DNA from 3 places in the Pseudomonas sp. LBUM1641 genome. Region 2 is predicted to be linked to each of the others. Evidence: predicted binding sites of a transcription regulator. Region 2 holds the regulator's gene; each other region holds the start of a gene.

What was found. Region 2 encodes FliA, which starts transcription of late flagellar genes. Its sites were predicted from a motif close to CTAAAGTTTNNNNNNNNNNNGCCGNTAA; they were not measured.
Region 1: the regulator FliA is predicted to act here: its motif matches at 3,980-4,007, upstream of flgM (flagellar biosynthesis anti-sigma factor FlgM).
Region 3: the regulator FliA is predicted to act here: its motif matches at 3,503-3,530, upstream of ACA046_RS27260 (methyl-accepting chemotaxis protein).

Annotation. Positions count from the first base shown of each region.
Region 1 is NZ_CP166815.1:5,391,071-5,396,956, reverse strand. It holds gene ACA046_RS24755 (hypothetical protein) at 1-59, opposite strand, end outside; tRNA gene ACA046_RS24750 (tRNA-Arg) at 397-473, shown strand; gene ACA046_RS24745 (MFS transporter) at 816-2,198, shown strand; gene ACA046_RS24740 (flagellar brake protein) at 2,259-3,008, opposite strand; gene flgN (flagellar protein FlgN) at 3,104-3,571, opposite strand; gene flgM (flagellar biosynthesis anti-sigma factor FlgM) at 3,620-3,943, opposite strand; gene flgA (flagellar basal body P-ring formation chaperone FlgA) at 4,085-4,849, opposite strand; gene ACA046_RS24720 (chemotaxis protein CheV) at 4,930-5,862, shown strand.
Region 2 is NZ_CP166815.1:5,227,472-5,233,357, reverse strand. It holds gene flhA (flagellar biosynthesis protein FlhA) at 1-1,666, shown strand, start outside; gene flhF (flagellar biosynthesis GTPase FlhF) at 1,678-2,994, shown strand; gene fleN (flagellar synthesis regulator FleN) at 3,115-3,948, shown strand; gene fliA (RNA polymerase sigma factor FliA) at 3,945-4,685, shown strand; gene ACA046_RS23900 (chemotaxis response regulator CheY) at 4,856-5,230, shown strand; gene ACA046_RS23895 (protein phosphatase CheZ) at 5,249-5,886, shown strand, end outside.
Region 3 is NZ_CP166815.1:5,929,424-5,935,309, reverse strand. It holds gene ACA046_RS27275 (GNAT family N-acetyltransferase) at 1-226, shown strand, start outside; gene ACA046_RS27270 (YkgJ family cysteine cluster protein) at 335-1,078, shown strand; partial or broken gene ACA046_RS27265 (transporter substrate-binding domain-containing protein) at 1,080-2,238, opposite strand; gene ACA046_RS27260 (methyl-accepting chemotaxis protein) at 2,397-3,443, opposite strand; partial or broken gene ACA046_RS27255 (PAS domain-containing protein) at 3,690-3,971, opposite strand; gene ACA046_RS27250 (transporter substrate-binding domain-containing protein) at 4,079-4,870, opposite strand; gene ACA046_RS27245 (hypothetical protein) at 5,038-5,280, opposite strand; gene ACA046_RS27240 (efflux RND transporter periplasmic adaptor subunit) at 5,495-5,886, shown strand, end outside.

The DNA.
Region 1 (5,886 bases), 160 kb from region 2:
AACATCACCAGCGCAGCCAGAGCAACGGTATTGAGGGCTAGTAGAATTGCGCTGTTCATGGGCATGTTCTCCGCAGATGGCTGGGCCGGACTGTATTTGTAGGATAAAGGATTGCAGGCGCCGTGCCAGTCTTTATTTGATAATAAATCCTTTAAAATCAAATAGTTATATATGTCCTATGTTGTCGTGATGTTGCAATTTGCAATGATGGCATTTTGGGGTAATGCATTTTGCACGACGGTTGCGAATTGCCCGCAATCATTGCCTGGAATGAGCCTTGGTGCCGCGGGCATAGGCCTACACTCAAAAAGCCCACGGACGACATGACAAAATTGACCTGCGCCGTTAACATGCACGCCGTCCGTCGCCGTGCTCTTGGCCGGCTGGCTGTCATTTGTCCCAGTAGCTCAATTGGATAGAGCATCCCCCTCCTAAGGGGAAGGTTGGCCGTTCGAACCGGCCCTGGGACACCACATAATCGTTCCTGCCCACGCGGCCAGAACTTCAGAAAGCCCCGATCAGATCTATCTGGCGGGGCTTTTTTGTGGCTGGGCCCCTGTGGTCGCCAGTCTTTTCAAACACCAACCGAACCTTGCCCGCGTTTGAGGTTCACACGGGAGGCAAGGGCGAAGCGGCGCAAGTATTCGTCGGCATCGTGTACCTCGCAGGTCACTGTCGAGCGTCTGACACGTAGCCAATTGGCATGAGCAAAATATTCCCCGGCAACCGCGTGTTTTGGCTGTCCGGACCCGACGACCCGGGACTATCATTCCGATAGCCCTGAACCCCATTGCAAGGAGCCGCTCGGAACGCCGATGCGCCAGATCTGGAAACCTTTTCGAGCCCTTTATTTTGCTTCCCTGATGATGCTGATCGGCTCCGGCCTGCTCAGTACTTACCTGGCCTTGCGCCTGGCGGCAGATCACGTCGACAGCCTGTGGGTGGGTGCGTTGATGGCCGCCAACTATTTTGGCCTGGTCTTGGGGGGCAAGATCGGTCACCGCCTGATTGGCCGCGTCGGGCATATCCGGGCCTACGCCACCTGTGCCGGGATCGTCGGCGCGGCAGTGTTGGGCCACGGGCTGATCAACTGGCTGCCAGCCTGGATTGTGCTGCGGATGATTGTCGGCCTGGGCATGATGTGCCAGTACATGGTCATCGAGAGCTGGCTTAACGAGCAGGCTGAAGCCAAGCAGCGCGGTGCGGTGTTCAGCGGCTATATGATTGCTTCGTACCTCGGCCTGGTGCTGGGCCAACTGATCCTTGTGATGCACCCTGAGTTGGGCCTTGAGTTGCTGATGCTGGTCGCGCTGTGTTTTGCGCTGTGCCTGGTGCCGGTGGCCATGACTCGCCGTATTCACCCGGCACCGCTGCATCCTGCGCCGATGGAGCCGCGCTTCTTTATCAAACGGGTGCCGCAATCCCTCAGTACGGTGTTGGGCGCCGGGCTGATCGTGGGTTCGTTCTACGGTTTGGCGCCGCTTTACGCGTCCCAGCAGGGGCTGACCACCGAGCAGGTCGGTCTGTTCATGGGTAGCTGTATTTTCGCCGGGCTGCTGGTGCAATGGCCGTTGGGCTGGTTGTCTGATCGGTATGACCGCGCGCTGTTGATTCGCTGCTTTGCCTTGTGCCTGGCGGTGGCTGCGTTGCCGTTGGCGATCATGACCCAAGTGCCGTTGGAAGTGCTGTTTGTTGCGGGCTTTCTCTGTTCCCTGGTGCAGTTCTGCCTGTACCCGCTGGCCGTGGCGTTTTCCAACGACCACGTCGAGGGCGATCGCCGGGTGTCGCTCACGGCGATGTTGCTGGTGACCTACGGTGTCGGTGCCAGTATCGGGCCGTTGTTGGCCGGTGTGGTGATGAAGCTGTTCGGCAGCCACATGCTGTATGCGTTTTTCAGCCTGTGTGCGTTGATCCTGGTTTGGCGCATTCGGCCCAAGGCAGTCACCAACCTGCATCAGGTGGACGATGCACCGCTGCATCACGTAGCGATGCCCGACAGCATGTCCAGCTCGCCGCTGGTGGCGTGCCTCGACCCGCGTGTGGATGAGCAGGTGGTGCAGGACCAGATGCAGACCGCCGTTCCGGACCCTGAGCCTGAAGTCGATCCTGAGGTGGAGGAGCCATCAACGGTCACCGAGCCCCCGGAGCATCCGGACCCGGATGAGCACCCCCACGACTTGAGCAGGGCGCGTCCCTGAAAACAAAAACGGGCAGTTCCCTTGAGGAGCTGCCCGTTTTTTTATCGCGACCCTTAGTGTTTAAAGATCATCGTCCTTGTCGAAGCGGCGCGCTTCACGCTGCAGTTGGTACACAAACCGCTCGACCTGACGCTGCACCAGCCCGCTCATGTTATGAAAGCGTACGCCGGCGAAGGTGGTGTTGATCCTTTCTTCGAAGTGCAGGTAACGCAGTTCCACCGAGGTGGTCATGCTGCCAAAGGGCAGGGCGGCGATGAAGCGGTCGTAGACCTGGCCCAGTTGCAGGCGCTCGGAGATGTCCCCTTCGAACCGCAATTTGCAGCCAGTGGCGGAAATGTCCAGCAGCTTGCCGCTGATGGGGGCCTTGAGTTTGTCGCCACCCAGCTCCACGCCGACCAGTTGCGCCAGCTTCAGGGCGGCGCGGAAGGCATTGCGACGCTGATGGTAAATCACTTCGTCGGGCATGCTGCCGCGGTAAATGCGGTGGCCGCCGGCTTCGTCGGTGGTCAGGGTGCCGTTGCTTTCCCAGGCCACCCGCACGCCATCGTGAAAACCTTCGATACGGAAAGCTTCGCCATTCTCTAGGTAGCGTTCGCCGTCCCGCGGGATCATTTCGTCGAGGGCCAGCGTCTGGCTGTCCCGGTCGATTTCCACCAGGTAGCTTTGAAAGCGCTGGTTGCGTTCGTGGAAGGTGATGATCAGCGGATCATGGCTCTCTTGCAGCATCCGCAAGGTGCCAGCGATTTCCAGCGGCGTGGTGAGTACCTTGGGTGGCTGCGGAGCATCTTCCGCGTTAGGGGCGTTGAACACGGTTCTTCCATCTCCAGACAAAATACGACTACACGCAAGTGCTTTCATTTTGCCAGCATGTGACACGCCTTGGATAGGGCGCGCTTAAGCTGGTTTCAGGCTTGGCTGCGGGTGCTTGGCTTGGCCAGGCGCGAGGTAGAGCCTTGAGCGTTGTAGAGGGCCGGAGGCTCGCCGCCGTGGAGGATACGCAACTGATTGGCGGTGGTGGCTTGCTGAAGCTGGATCGCCTGGCCGTTGAGAATGTTGGTTTCCTGGCACAGGGTCAGCAACTGGTTAAGTTCTTTGCTTTGGGCCAGCAACTGGTCGCCCACCGTGGAGTGGCTGGCGAGTTGCTCCAGGCCCTTGTGGTCGGCCGAGAGGCCCAGGCTGAGGAGAATCTGGCTGCGCTTCTTGCCGTGCTGTTCCAGCAGGACGATCAGCGACTGCTTGCGCGCCAGGATTTCTTCCAGCATGCGCATGTCCCGGCCGAACAGGGCCAGGGACTCTTCCCGAAGTAGCTCCAGCAACTGCTGTGCAGGAGGCAGGTCTTCAATGATCAGTTGTAGCAAGTTTTCGTCGTGCATGGCTGGCCTTGGGGTTTAAGCGTCCAAAAGCCTGGCGCAGGCCTTTGCCTAGCGCTCAGCTTCGAAGTTAAGCAGCTTGCTGGCTACACGGTTGCTGTCGACCTTATAGCTGCCATCCGCAATCGCCTGCTTCAATTCGGCCACGCGGGCTTTGTTGACAACCGGTTGATCGCTCAGCGAGTCAGTGACCTTCTGCAACTGTTGAGCCTCATTGCTCAGGTGTACCGATTCCCCGCTTTGGCTGGCACCGGCCTGTTCTGTCTTGGCAGGCAGAGGCTGGGACTTGGCTTCAACGCTGTCTTTGGCACCGTTGGTGCGCGAAGATCCGGGCGTTGGCAGGGCGTTATTCAAACGACTGAAATCGATGACCATGTTAAAAAACCTCTGGGTATTTGGACGCTTGCCATGTTTTCGGCCATACCCGGACAAACTTTAGGCTCGATTGACAATAAACCTATACGCGATACCGCTTTGCGCACAGTGTAGGAAAAGCCGGCGTCCGATGCCAGTGATCTATAAAGCCACCTCAACTTGCCCCGGTGCCGTCACCCGGGCCTTGATCACGCGGTTGGAGTTGAGGTTCTTCACGCGAATCTGCTCACTCATGCCGCCATTGGACAGGGCTTCCCCCGGCATTTTTACATTCAGGCCGCCGCTGCTGGCGGAGATCACCACCTGGTCACCTTTGCGCACCACTTCGGCCTGCTCAAGATGAACCAAGGTAATCACCTGGTCGGCAACCATTGGTCGGGTAAGTTTTTGCCCGAGCGCCTGGTCCAGGGACGTGAGATAGCCCTGATTGATTTGGCTGATGTCCCGTTCGCGCATCGCAACGTCCTCATAACCAATGATTCCGGTGCGTTTCAGCGGGCGGGTCACCACCACGACGTCGCGAAACAATTTGACCTGGGCCGGTACAAACACCGTCCAGGGCGAGGCGCCTTCGCAGCGCACCTTCACGGTCACGCGCCCGATGGGTTGGGCGGGGCTCTCCAGGGAGGCTGTCAATTCCTTGTCGCACATGGGCATGCGCAGGCGCGGATCCAACTGGTTGACCTGGATTTCATAGCGGCCCGGTGTCTGGGTCGTCGCCAGATAATCTTCTACAGTGAACTCAAGAAAGCCTTGAGTGACGCCGATAAGTAGATCAGGCAAGGTGACGTTATCGGCGCGGGCCGGCTGGCCCGTAGCCAAGGCAAGCAACGCCATCGAGGCGCAGAGTAATCTGCGGTACTGTGGGGATCGGGAGCGTCGGGAAACTGTCGTTTTGATGTCCATGGCCAATAAAAAAGCAAAGCTCGTGCCGTTTAGTGTTGGGTACGCGTCGTACCCCTAAGTTTTAGCGTAGGAGTCTGGGCATGGCCGGTGTAATGGATTCAGTAAACCAGCGCACACAGCTGGTGGGGCAGAATCGCCTGGAGTTGCTGCTGTTCCGTCTGGACGGCAAGCAGTTGTACGGGATTAACGTCTTCAAGGTTCGGGAAGTGCTGCAGTGTCCCAAGCTGACAATAATGCCCAAGTCCAGCCCGGTGGTTTGCGGTGTGGCCAATATTCGTGGCGCGACCATCCCGATTCTTGACCTGGCCATGGCCACCGGTTCGGCGGGTTTGCAGGACCGCGAGAGCCCGTTTGTGATCATCACCGAGTACAACACCAAGACCCAGGGTTTCCTGGTGCGCTCGGTGGAGCGCATCGTCAACATGAACTGGGAAGAGATCCATCCGCCGCCCAAGGGCACCGGCCGCGATCACTACCTCACGGCGGTGACGCGGGTCGACAACCAGTTGGTGGAAATCATCGACGTGGAGAAAATCCTCGCCGAAGTGGCCCCGACCTCGGAGGCGATTTCGGTGGGTGTGGTAGACGCCGAAACCGCGCACAAGGCGATCTCGCTGCGGGTGTTGACGGTGGATGACTCCTCGGTGGCGCGCAAACAGGTGTCCCGTTGCCTGCAGACGGTTGGCGTTGAAGTGGTGGCGCTCAATGACGGTCGCCAGGCCCTGGATTACCTGCGCAAGCTGGTGGACGAGGGCAAGAAGCCGGAAGAAGAATTCCTGATGATGATCTCCGACATCGAGATGCCGGAAATGGACGGCTACACCCTCACGGCCGAGATACGCAACGACCCACGCATGCAAAAATTACATATCATCCTGCATACTTCGTTGTCGGGTGTATTCAATCAGGCGATGGTCAAGAAGGTCGGTGCTGATGACTTCCTGGCCAAATTCCGCCCTGATGACCTGGCATCCCGGGTAGTCGACCGGATCAAGGCAGCAGATCACGGCTAGGGGCCTTTTCCCTGGCGGTCACAC
Region 2 (5,886 bases):
CACCCTCGACGCGATGCCCGGCAAACAGATGGCCATCGACGCCGACCTCAACGCCGGCCTGATCGACCAGAACCAGGCCAAATCCCGCCGTCTTGAAGTCGCCCAGGAAGCCGAGTTCTACGGTTCCATGGACGGTGCCAGCAAATTCGTGCGCGGTGACGCCATCGCCGGCCTGCTGATTCTGTTTATCAACCTGATCGGCGGCATGGCAGTCGGCATCTTCCAGCACGGCATGACCTTCGGCGACGCCGGCAAGGTTTACGCCCTGCTGACCATCGGTGACGGTTTAGTGGCGCAATTGCCATCACTGTTGTTATCTACAGCAGCGGCGATCATGGTGACCCGTGCTTCGGGCTCCGAAGACATGGGCAAGCAGATCAGCCGGCAGATGTTTGCCTCGCCCAAGGCATTGGCCGTGGCGGCTGGCATCATGGCGATCATGGGCATCGTCCCGGGTATGCCGCATTTCTCCTTCTTGAGCATGGCGGCGCTGGCGGCAGGCGGTGCGTATCTGTTCTGGAAAAAGCAAAACAACATCAAAGTGATTGCCCAACAGGAAGTCGCACGCCAGCAGGAACTGCTGCCGTCACCGGCCCGGGCCCAGGAAACCAAGGAGTTGGGCTGGGACGACGTGACCCCGATCGACATGATCGGCCTGGAAGTCGGCTACCGCCTGATTCCCCTGGTGGATCGCAACCAGGGCGGCCAATTGCTGGCGCGGATCAAGGGCGTGCGCAAGAAGCTGTCCCAGGACCTGGGCTTCCTGATGCCCACCGTGCACATCCGCGACAACCTCGACCTGGCCCCCAGCGCCTACCGCCTGACCTTGATGGGGGTGATCCTGGCCGAAGCCGAGATCTACCCGGACCGCGAACTGGCGATCAACCCGGGCCAGGTGTTCGGTACGCTCAACGGCATTACCGCCAAAGATCCGGCTTTTGGCCTGGAAGCGGTCTGGATCGAAATCAGCCAGCGCAGCCAGGCGCAGTCGCTCGGCTATACCGTGGTCGACGCCAGCACCGTGGTCGCGACGCACCTCAACCAGATTCTGTACAAGCATTCCCACGAGCTGATTGGCCACGAAGAAGTCCAGCAACTCTTGCAATTGCTGGCCAAAGCCTCGCCAAAGCTCGCCGAAGAACTGGTGCCGGGCGTGCTGTCTACCTCGCAACTGCTCAAGGTGCTGCAGGCGCTGTTGGCCGAACAGGTGCCGGTACGGGACATTCGCAGTATTGCCGAAGCTATCGCCAACAACGCCGCCAAGAGTCAAGATACTGCCGCCCTGGTGGCCGCAGTGCGCGTCGGATTGTCGCGTGCAATCGTCCAAAGCATTGTAGGGCTTGACTCTGAGCTGCCTGTGATCACCTTGGAACCAAGGTTGGAACAAATATTGCTCAATAGTATTCAGAAGGCTGGGCAGGGCGCTGATGAAGGCGTGTTGCTGGAGCCAAGCATGGCTGAGAAACTGCAGCGTTCGTTGATTGAGGCCGCGCAGCGCCAGGAAATGGAAGGCCATCCGGTGATCCTGCTGGTGGCTGGCCCCGTCCGGGCGATGTTGTCGCGGTTTGGACGCCTGGCTATACCGAATTTGCATGTATTGGCTTACCAGGAAATTCCTGACAATAAGCAAGTGACTATCGTCGCGACAGTAGGGCCCAACGGCTGAGGTAGTGGGATATGCAAGTGAAGCGTTTTTTCGCCGCCGATATGCGTCAGGCCATGAAACTGGTACGTGATGAGCTGGGCGCCGACGCTGCGATTATCGGTAACCGTCGTATTGCCGGCGGTGTCGAGCTGACGGCTGCCCTCGATTACAAACCCTCGGCCCTGGCGCCGCGTGTGCCGAACATGGAACTGGAAGACGAGCTGCGCAAGACCGCTTCGCGCATTGTCTCGGCCCAGGCTGAATTGAGCATGCGTGGCGACAGCGACGCCTCCACCAATCGCCAGCTGTTTGCCGGGTTGCCGCTGACGGCGTCCGAGCCTCTGGTAGAACCGACTTTTGTTGAGCCGCCGCGTCCTGCTGCGCCCGCCCCGGCGGCAGCGGTAGACCAGCGAGTGTTCGACTCGATGCGTTTCGAACTCAACGGCCTGCGTGAACTGCTGGAAGTGCAATTGGGCTCGCTGGCCTGGAACCAGTTGCAGGGCAGCCAGCCGCAACAGGCCAACCTGTGGCGTCGCCTGCAACGCATCGGTCTGTCCGGCCCGTTGTCCCGCGACCTGCTACAGCTGACCACGCAAATTGAAGAACCTCGCCAGGCCTGGCGCATGCTCCTGGCCCACCTGGCGCGGATGATCGTCACCCCGGAAATCGAACCCCTGGAAGAAGGCGGCGTGATTGCCATGGTCGGCCCTGCCGGCATGGGCAAGACCACCACCCTGGCCAAGCTGGCCGCACGTTACGTGCTCAAGTACGGCGCACAGAACATCGCGCTGGTGAGCATGGACAGCTACCGCATTGGCGCCCAGGAACAGCTCAAGACCCTGGGCCGCATTCTCAATGTGCCGGTGACCCACGTCGACCCGGGCCAGTCCCTGGCCAACGCCCTCGATCCACTGCTGCGCAAGCGCGTGGTGCTGATCGACACCGCCGGCCTGCAAGCCAGCGACCCGGCCCTGCGCATGCAGCTGGAAAGCCTGGCCGGGCGCGGGATCAAATCCAGAAACTACTTGGTACTTGCTACCACCAGCCAGAAGCAGGTATTGACCGCCGCCTATCACAGCTACAAGCGCTGTGGGCTGGCGGGCTGCATCCTGACTAAACTGGATGAGACGGCGAGCCTGGGCGAAGTGTTGAGCCTGGCCATCAGTCATGAATTACCGGTTGCTTACCTGACCGACGGGCCGCGGATTCCGGATGATTTGCATCTGCCGCGCCGTCATCAGTTGGTCAGCCGGGCTGTCAGCGTGCAAATGCAGGAAGAACCCAGTGAGGAAGCGATGGCTGACATGTTTGCTGACCTCTACCACAGCCCGAACAAACGTGTCGGCTGAGGCAACATGGCCTTTAATTTACAAATGACAGTGCAAAGTATCTACATCGATGGTCTGCCAGCAGTTCGCGCGGCCAAGTCATGTAGCCTGCGTCTAAGCAAGACAAGGTAAAGAAATAAAATGGGCAGCATGCATCCCGTACAGGTGATCGCGGTGACCGGCGGCAAAGGTGGCGTCGGAAAAACTAACGTGTCAGTGAATTTGTCCCTGGCCCTGGCAGAGCTTGGCCGTCGCGTCATGCTGCTGGATGCTGACCTGGGTCTGGCGAACGTTGACGTTCTGCTGGGACTGACGCCCAAACATACCCTGGCCGATGTCATCGAAGGCCGCTGTGAGCTGCGCGACGTACTGTTGCAAGGCCCCGGCGGGATTCGCATCGTGCCGGCCGCGTCCGGCACCCAGAGCATGGTGCACCTGAGCCCGGCGCAGCATGCCGGCCTGATTCAGGCGTTCAGCGACATTGGCGACAACCTCGACGTGCTGGTGATCGACACCGCCGCCGGGATCGGCGAGTCCGTGGTCAGCTTCGTGCGCGCAGCCCAGGAAGTGTTGCTGGTGGTGTGCGACGAACCGACCTCGATCACCGACGCCTACGCGCTGATCAAACTGCTCAACCGCGACTACGGCATGAACCGCTTCCGCGTGCTGGCCAACATGGCCCAAAGCCCCCAGGAAGGCCGGAATCTGTTCGCCAAGTTGACCAAGGTCACAGATCGCTTCCTCGATGTCGCCTTACAATACGTTGGCGCAGTTCCCTACGACGAATGCGTACGCAAGGCCGTGCAAAAGCAGCGTGCGGTCTATGAAGCGTTCCCTCGTTCGAAGTGCGCATTGGCGTTCAAGGCTATTGCCCAGAAGGTCGATACCTGGCCGTTGCCCGCCAACCCGCGTGGGCATCTGGAGTTTTTCGTCGAGCGATTGGTGCATCAGACGAGCGCAGGACCGGTGCTATGACAGCCAGCGGCTACAACCTTTACAAGAAGTCGGCACGTGACAGTCAAGTCGAATTGATCGAGCGCTATGCGCCCCTGGTCAAGCGCATTGCCTATCACTTGCTGGCGCGCCTGCCCGCCAGTGTCCAGGTCGAAGACTTGATCCAGGCCGGGATGATCGGCTTGCTCGAAGTGTCGACCAAATACGACGCGAGCAAGGGCGCAAGTTTCGAGACATACGCGGGTATTCGTATCCGTGGGGCCATGCTCGATGAAGTGCGTAAAGGTGATTGGGCGCCGCGTTCGGTACACCGCAATACGCGCATGGTAAGTGACGCAATTCGCTCAATTGAAGCAAAAACCGGTCGCGACGCTAAAGATCATGAAGTTGCGGCCGAACTCCAATTGAGTCTCGACGATTACTACGGGATTTTGAACGATACCTTGGGCAGCCGCCTGTTCAGTTTCGACGACCTTTTGCAGGACGGCGAACATGAAGGGCTGCACGAGGACGGCGCGAGTGCTCATCTCGAACCGTCACGCGATCTGGAAGATGAACGCTTCCAGACTGCGCTGGCGGACGCGATTGCCAATTTGCCGGAGCGTGAGCGACTGGTGTTGGCGCTGTACTACGACGAAGAGCTGAACCTCAAGGAAATCGGTGAGGTCCTGGGAGTCAGCGAATCGCGAGTCAGCCAGTTACACAGCCAGTGCGCGGCCCGCTTGCGGGGGCGTTTGGGAGAGTGGCGAGCGCGCTGACAGGCAGTGTGGGGACACTGCGAACGATACCGTCCGGGCGCTGCGCCCGGACGGGCTTGGCCCGTGGTGCGCCCCCGGTAGTCCTTTTTGTGTAACGCCTGTTGATTGATATGGCGCGCCCAGGTGCTGGGCGCGTTTAAGACTGCTTGGAGGTCGAATTGGACAAGAACATGAAAATCCTCATCGTTGATGACTTCTCAACGATGCGGCGGATCATAAAAAACCTGTTGCGTGACCTTGGGTTCACTAACACGGTCGAGGCGGATGACGGCATTACGGCGATTCCGATCCTCAACAGCGGGAGCATTGACTTTCTGGTAACGGACTGGAACATGCCGGGCATGACCGGTATCGATCTGCTGCGCCACGTGCGCGCGGATGAAAAACTGCGCAGCCTGCCTGTGCTGATGGTGACCGCTGAAGCCAAGCGTGAACAGATCATCGAAGCCGCCCAAGCCGGGGTTAACGGCTACGTGGTCAAGCCATTCACTGCACTGGCCTTGAAAGAGAAGATCGAAAAGATCTTCGAACGCATCGGTCATTGATGCTGCCACGGGGGAGCTATGGAGCATAAAGAATCATCGCAGGCCGACTTCGAGTCGACCCTGAAAAAACATGCCCACCAACTCGTCGAAAGCCTAGAAAAAGGCCAGTTCGGTGACGCGGTGCAGTTAATCCATGAGCTCAACCAGACCCGTGACCGCGGCCTGTACCAGGAAGTGGGCAAGCTCACCCGTGAGTTGCACAGTGCGATTGTCAATTTTCAGATTGACCCGCACATGCCCCAGGCCGAAGAAATCTCGCAGATCACGGATGCCACCGAACGCCTGTCCTATGTGGTCAGGCTGACTGAGGCGGCGGCCAACCGCACCATGGACCTGGTGGAAAACGCCACGCCTCTGGTCAACGGTATGGCCAGTGAAGCCAAGGCCCTGAGCACTGACTGGGGCCGGTTCATGCGTCGGGAAGTGGGCGCTGAAGAGTTTCGTGAGCTGGCGCGTCGGGTTGAAGGCTTTTTGTCCCGCAGCGAGCAGGAAAACCGCACGGTTTCCAGCAACCTCAATGACATTCTGCTGGCCCAGGACTACCAGGACCTCACCGGTCAGGTGATCAAGCGCGTGACCCAACTGGTCACCGAAGTGGAAAGCAACCTGCTCAAACTGGTGTTGATGGCGGGTCAAGTTGACCGGTTTGCCGGCAT
Region 3 (5,886 bases), 700 kb from region 2:
GTCCCAATGCTGGACCAGCGCCTACATCAAGAACCTGGCCATTCATCCGTGTGCCCAAGGCATGGGGCTGGGCCGGGCGTTATTGCTGCACACCTTCCACGTGTTCAAACAACGCGGCGAGGCGTTTGTCGACCTCAAGGTGCTGGAGTCCAATCGGCGGGCCCGGCACCTGTATGAAAGTGTCGGCATGGTGTTTGTGCTTCGGGACCTGGTGCCCGAGGAATAGAAGCACTGGCGCATAACTTGCTTTGTACAGAGGCAGAACGGTGAGCAGAGGCAAAAACCCGCCGCCGTTCATGAGCGCCTTCTGACCTTGCCTGGTGACAGATCCTCTATGAATACCCACTTTTCCTGCGTCGGTTGCGGTAAATGCTGCACCGACCACCATGTGCCCCTGACCCTCGAAGAAGCCCGCAGCTGGGCGGCTGACGGCGGCAATGTCATCGTGCTGGTGGAGGGTTTCCTGGGCACCGGGCTTGGGCTGCCCGAGTTGCAGCGCGAACACGCACAAAGGCGTTCCGCCATCGTCCCCAGCGGCAACACCGAGGCGTATGTGGCAATCACCTTTGCCGCCTATAACGCCGGGCGCTGCCGGAATCTTGACGAAGACGACCGTTGCCGCATTTACGAGCGGCGGCCGTTGGTGTGCCGTATCTACCCGATGGAGATCAACCCGCACATCCCGTTGAACCCGGGCGCCAAGGACTGCCCGCCGGAATCCTGGGAGCAGGGGCCGGCGCTGATCGTGGGCGGCGAGTTGATGGACAAGGAGCTGGCCGAGTTGATCCGCCGCTCACGCCAGGCTGACCGCGACGACATCCAGGCCAAGGAAGCCGTGTGTGGTTTGCTGGGCATCCATACCACGGCGCTCAAGGGCGATGGGTTTACCGCGTACCTGCCGGATATGGGCCTGTTTGCCCAGGCGATCGAGTTGGCGACGCAAGAGGACGTGCAGGCCAATGAGTGGGTATTCCATGTGTCCGGGATGGATATTGCCGAGCAGTTGCTGGATGCCGGCGCCCGGATTGCCACCGAGGTGCCGGCCAACTATGCGTTCATTTCGTTGCGGGCGGCTTGAGCTAAAAGCTGGCCAGGCATTCGATTTCGACCCGGGCATCCAGTATTAAACCGCCCGCGGCAAAGGTCGTTCGAGTGGGAAGACGATTCGCTGAAAAGTAGCGGGCATAGACTTTATTCATGGCCGCGAAGTCGTTGATGTTCGCGAGGATTACCGTGCATTTGGCGACCCTGTCCATGCCCAGCTCTTTCTCCTCGAGTATGCATTCGTAATGCTTCCAAGGCCTTGGCTGTTTGTGCGCGAATGCCTCCGCTGACCAGTTCGCCGCGCTCGTCAAGTCCCAGCAGCCCGGAGATGTAGAGGGTTTGCCCCACTTGCACCGTTTGCGAGAAAGGCAAGCCACCCTCTGCCGGCGTATACAACATCGGAACCGGATCGCTGTTTGAGGTGCGCAGGTAACGCTGGGTAATCAGCGAGTACTGGCCACTTTCCTTCAAGCGTTGAAGCGCCTGGTTCAGCGCCAAACGCAGGTCGGGCTCGCCCTTGCGAACCCCAATGGCGACGCCGCTGCCGAGCATTTCATCGACAATCCCAGGCCCCGCGAACTCAAAGCCCGCGCCCTCTGGGGTTTTCAGCAAGGCGTCGGAGATCTCGAGGGTGTCTTGCAACGTTGCGTCGATATCGCCGGCCAGCAGGCTGCTGATCAACTCGGCATTCAGGTTGAAACTTCGTACCACCACGCCATGGGGTACCCATCGCGCCAAGGCATAGGCTTCTCGGCTGGTGCCCGCCAGCACGCCAATCCGTTTGCCTTGAAGCGCCTTGGCCTCAGGCACAAGCCCGAGGCGCTTGCGCGCTACCAGCCTCGTTTCAAGGGCGTAGAGATTATCGGTGAAGTCGATTTTCTGCCGCCGTGCCGGGGTGGCCGACATGGGCATGATCGCATCGAATCGACGCGCCTCGAGTGCTGCCAGGTTGGTTGCATACTCTTGATCGACCCACACGCAGCGCGCCTTGAGTTCGGCGCACAAGGCATTGCCCAACTCAATGTTCAAACCGACCAGCTCACCTTGGGCATTGCGGCTTTCAAACGGCGGTACCAGCGCCTCCACCCCGAAGCGTATCTCGGCCAGCGATTTTTCAGCCGCGTACGTTACGGAGCACAGGGTTCCTGTGGCCGTAGATAAAACCAGTGCCAATAGTATTCTCAGGGATGTCATTTGCCTGTCCTGTAGGAAGAAAAGTGGGAGGCGTCCCGGCCCCGTTACCGGCGCCTGCCCCCCTCAGAAGCTTTCACAGCCACACGCTGGCCTTCAATCAAGGCACTTCCGTTCTTCCCGTAGGAGTTGACTCAAAACCTTGTCGGACGTTTTTTGATCTACCGCCGCTTACTCCAGAACTCCTCCGCCAACCGCCGCAAATCCTCCGCCAGCCCCGCCACATCGCCTGAGCTGAGCTGGCTCTGCTGGCCGGCGCTGACTGTCACCTCGCCGGCATTGCGAATGCCGATGATGTTGCGGTTGATGTCCTCGCTGACTGCGCTTTGCTCTTCCACCGCCGCCGCGATCTGCTGGCTCATGGCAGTAATCTGGGTCACCCGCTGGCTGATGCCATCCAGCGCCGCCGCGGCGCGCTGGGCCTGGTCGACACTGGCCTCCACATGCTGGCTGCTTTGCGCCATGGCTTGCACCGCATCCCGGGCGCCGCCTTGCAGTGTGCTGATCATGCGCTGGATTTCATTGGTCGAATCCTGCGTACGCTGGGCCAGCCCGCGTACTTCATCGGCCACCACGGCGAACCCGCGTCCCTGTTCCCCGGCCCGCGCCGCTTCGATGGCGGCATTGAGCGCCAGCAAGTTGGTCTGTTCGGCAATCGCCCGGATCACTTCCAGCACCCCGGAAATATCGCCGCTGTGGCTTTCCAGTTGATGGATCACTTCGGTGGCCCGTGCCAGTTCCCGGGACAAACGCAGCACCGCATCGCGGCTTTCATCCACCCGCTGGTGGCCTTCCCGGGTCTCGCTGCCAGCCTGGTCAGCGGCCTTGGAAGCCTGCAGCGCGTGCTCGGCGACTTGCGCCACGCTGGCGGCCATTTGATTGATCGCGGCGGCAACCTGATCGGTCTGGGTTTGTTGGCCGAGGCTGCTGCAGTGGCTGCTGTCCAGCTGCTCTACCAACGCCGCTGCATGCCCGGATAGACGTCGCGAGGCGTCACCAATCCGGCCGACCACCGCACCCACCTGGGCTTCCAGCATCTGCATGGCAAACTCGATACGCCCGAACTCATCCCCGCGTCCGGTGTAGATCGTCTGGCTCAGCGTGTTGTCAGCAATCAGCCGCGCCCGCTGGTTCAACTGCGCCAGAGGCCGTAACGCACCGTGCACGCCCGCTACCCCCACGGCACATGCCGCCGTCAGCGCCAGCAGTTGCCAGGCCACGGGATAGGTCGCCAGTCCAAGGCCCAAGGCCCACGTTGCGGCGCAAACCCCCAGCACCCACGCCGACAACTTGAGGGTCACTCCCACTACCGGCGGCGCCCGCCGAGTGCCGGCCCGCAAGCGGGCATAGGCCCGTTCGGCCAGTTGCACCCGCCGCGCATCGGGCTTGGTGCGCACCGACTGATACTCCACCGTGACGCCGTCCCGGGTGACCGGCGTGGCGTAGGCGCTGACCCAGTAGTGATCGCCGTTCTTGCAACGATTTTTCACCATGCCCATCCACGAGCGGCCGCTTTTCAACACCTGCCACATGTGCGCAAACGCAGCCGGCGGCATGTCCGGGTGACGCAGCAGGTTGTGCGGGGTACCCAACAACTCCTCGCGGGTGTAGCCGCTGATATCGATGAAGTCCTGGTTGGCGTAGGTAATTGCGCTAGTCAGGTCAGTGGTCGAGAGGATGTTGGCGTCGGGGGCAAAATCCACATTTCGACCGGTGACCGGCAGATTGATCTTCATGGAAACGCGCGCTCGTGATTGTTGGAGGAGTCGGCAGGGCGTCGACTCTAAGCGCACGGGTTGGGCAAATACTGATCCAGCTCATGTTCGGTGCAATTAATTGGCCATTACGGCCTGGCGGGCGGTGCGTCAAGACGGTAGGGCTGGACGATGCGCTGGTATTCGCCACTCTGCATCAGTTGCTCGAGGGCGCAGTTAAGGTCATTGCGCAGCGCGGTGTCGGGCTTGCGCAGGGCAATTGCCACGCCGTTACCCAGCAGATCGGTGGAGACGGCGGGGCCGAGGAAGTCGAAAATCTGGCCGTCGGCGGTGTCGAGCAGCGCCTCACGAATTTCCACCGTGCCTTGCAGCGTCGCATCGATGTCGCCGGCCAACAGGCTGCGGACCAATTCGTCATTGCGCCAGAAACCCTTGACGATCACGCCCTTCGGCGCCCACTTCGCCAGGGCAAACGCCTCGCGGTTGCTGCCCACCAGCACGCCCACGCGCTTGCCCTTCAGCGACCGAGGGGTCGGCATCAAGCCTGATGTCTTGCGGGCCACCAGGCGCGTGATCATCGGATAGAGGTCATCGGTGAAATTCACTCGCCGGTGCCGTTTCGACGTAGGGGCGATGCCCATGATCGCGTCGAATTGCCTGGCTTCAAGGGCGGTGAAATTTTCCACCAGGATCTGGTCGACCCAGGTACATCGCATATTGAGCTGTATGCACAGGGCGTTACCCAATTCGATGTTCAGTCCTACAAGTTGGCCTTGTTGATTGCGGCTTTGAAAGGGCGGGAACTGCGCGGCCACGGCAAAACGAATTTCGCTGCGTGGTTGATCACCGGCCGCAGCGATGGAGACGACACCGTCTATCAGCGACAAGCCCAGCACAACACAGGTGCGTATAAGAACCACAGGGACGTCCTATTCCGGAAAACCAGCTGCACCACGTCCAGCCCAGAGCGAAAAAGTCGGGGCTGGCGGGTGCGTGCAAGCTTTCAAGAATTGGCCGCAGGCCTACAAGGCGAAACGTCAGTAACTCTTGTAGGCATAAATCTCCATTGCGAAGGATTTATTACCGGTCAGCGCTTGCCCATGGAGCGACGGGTGCCGGGCGGTGCCATGCCCGGGCTCTTGGTGTGGCCGTTCTTCGCGCCGTTTTTGTACCACGGCTGGCTGGCGTTTTTTGCCCCGGCCAGTTCGCCCGGCTTGAACGGAAACTTGAATGCCGGGATCTCGGCCTTGGTTTCGCCTTCGACGCTGTCAGGATTGGCCTGTTGGTCGATGTCGACCGCTTCAACAGCGGGTTGTGTCGGGGAATTCATGGAAGCTCCGGGGAGTACTGAAAATGACGCGGGCCCGACTTGCAGGCCACACCGCCGCGCAGTATACCTGCGCGCCTCGGATCTTTAACCACTGCTCGTACGAATGGTCGGACTTTACTGACGGCGCTGTCAGTTAGCAGTCACTTTGCTGACCGGGTTGGCGGGCTATAAAGAACCTACATTCTTCCGATCCTTTGCCCTGGCGCCTCACCCCATGCACATTCAACGAAAAACGGCCTTGATCGTGGGCGTCCTTGTGGTATTGGCCGTGGTTGCCTGGGTGGTGACCCGCCCGGCCAAAACCAAACTGACTGCGTCGGCAGCGATTCCAGTGCGAGTGATCAGCGTCAAACAGCAGGACATCCCGGGTTTTGTCAGCGGCATTGGTTCGGTGCTGTCGTTGCACAGCGTGGTGATCCGCCCGCAGATCGACGGCATCCTCACCAAATTGCTGGTCAAGGAAGGTCAACTGGTGAAGACCGGCGACCTGCTGGCGACCATTGATGACCGCTCGATCCGCGCCAGCCTGGACCAGGCCAAGGCGCAACTGGGGGAAAGCCAGGCGCAACTGCAAGTCGCGCTAGTCAACCTCAAGCGCTACAAGGA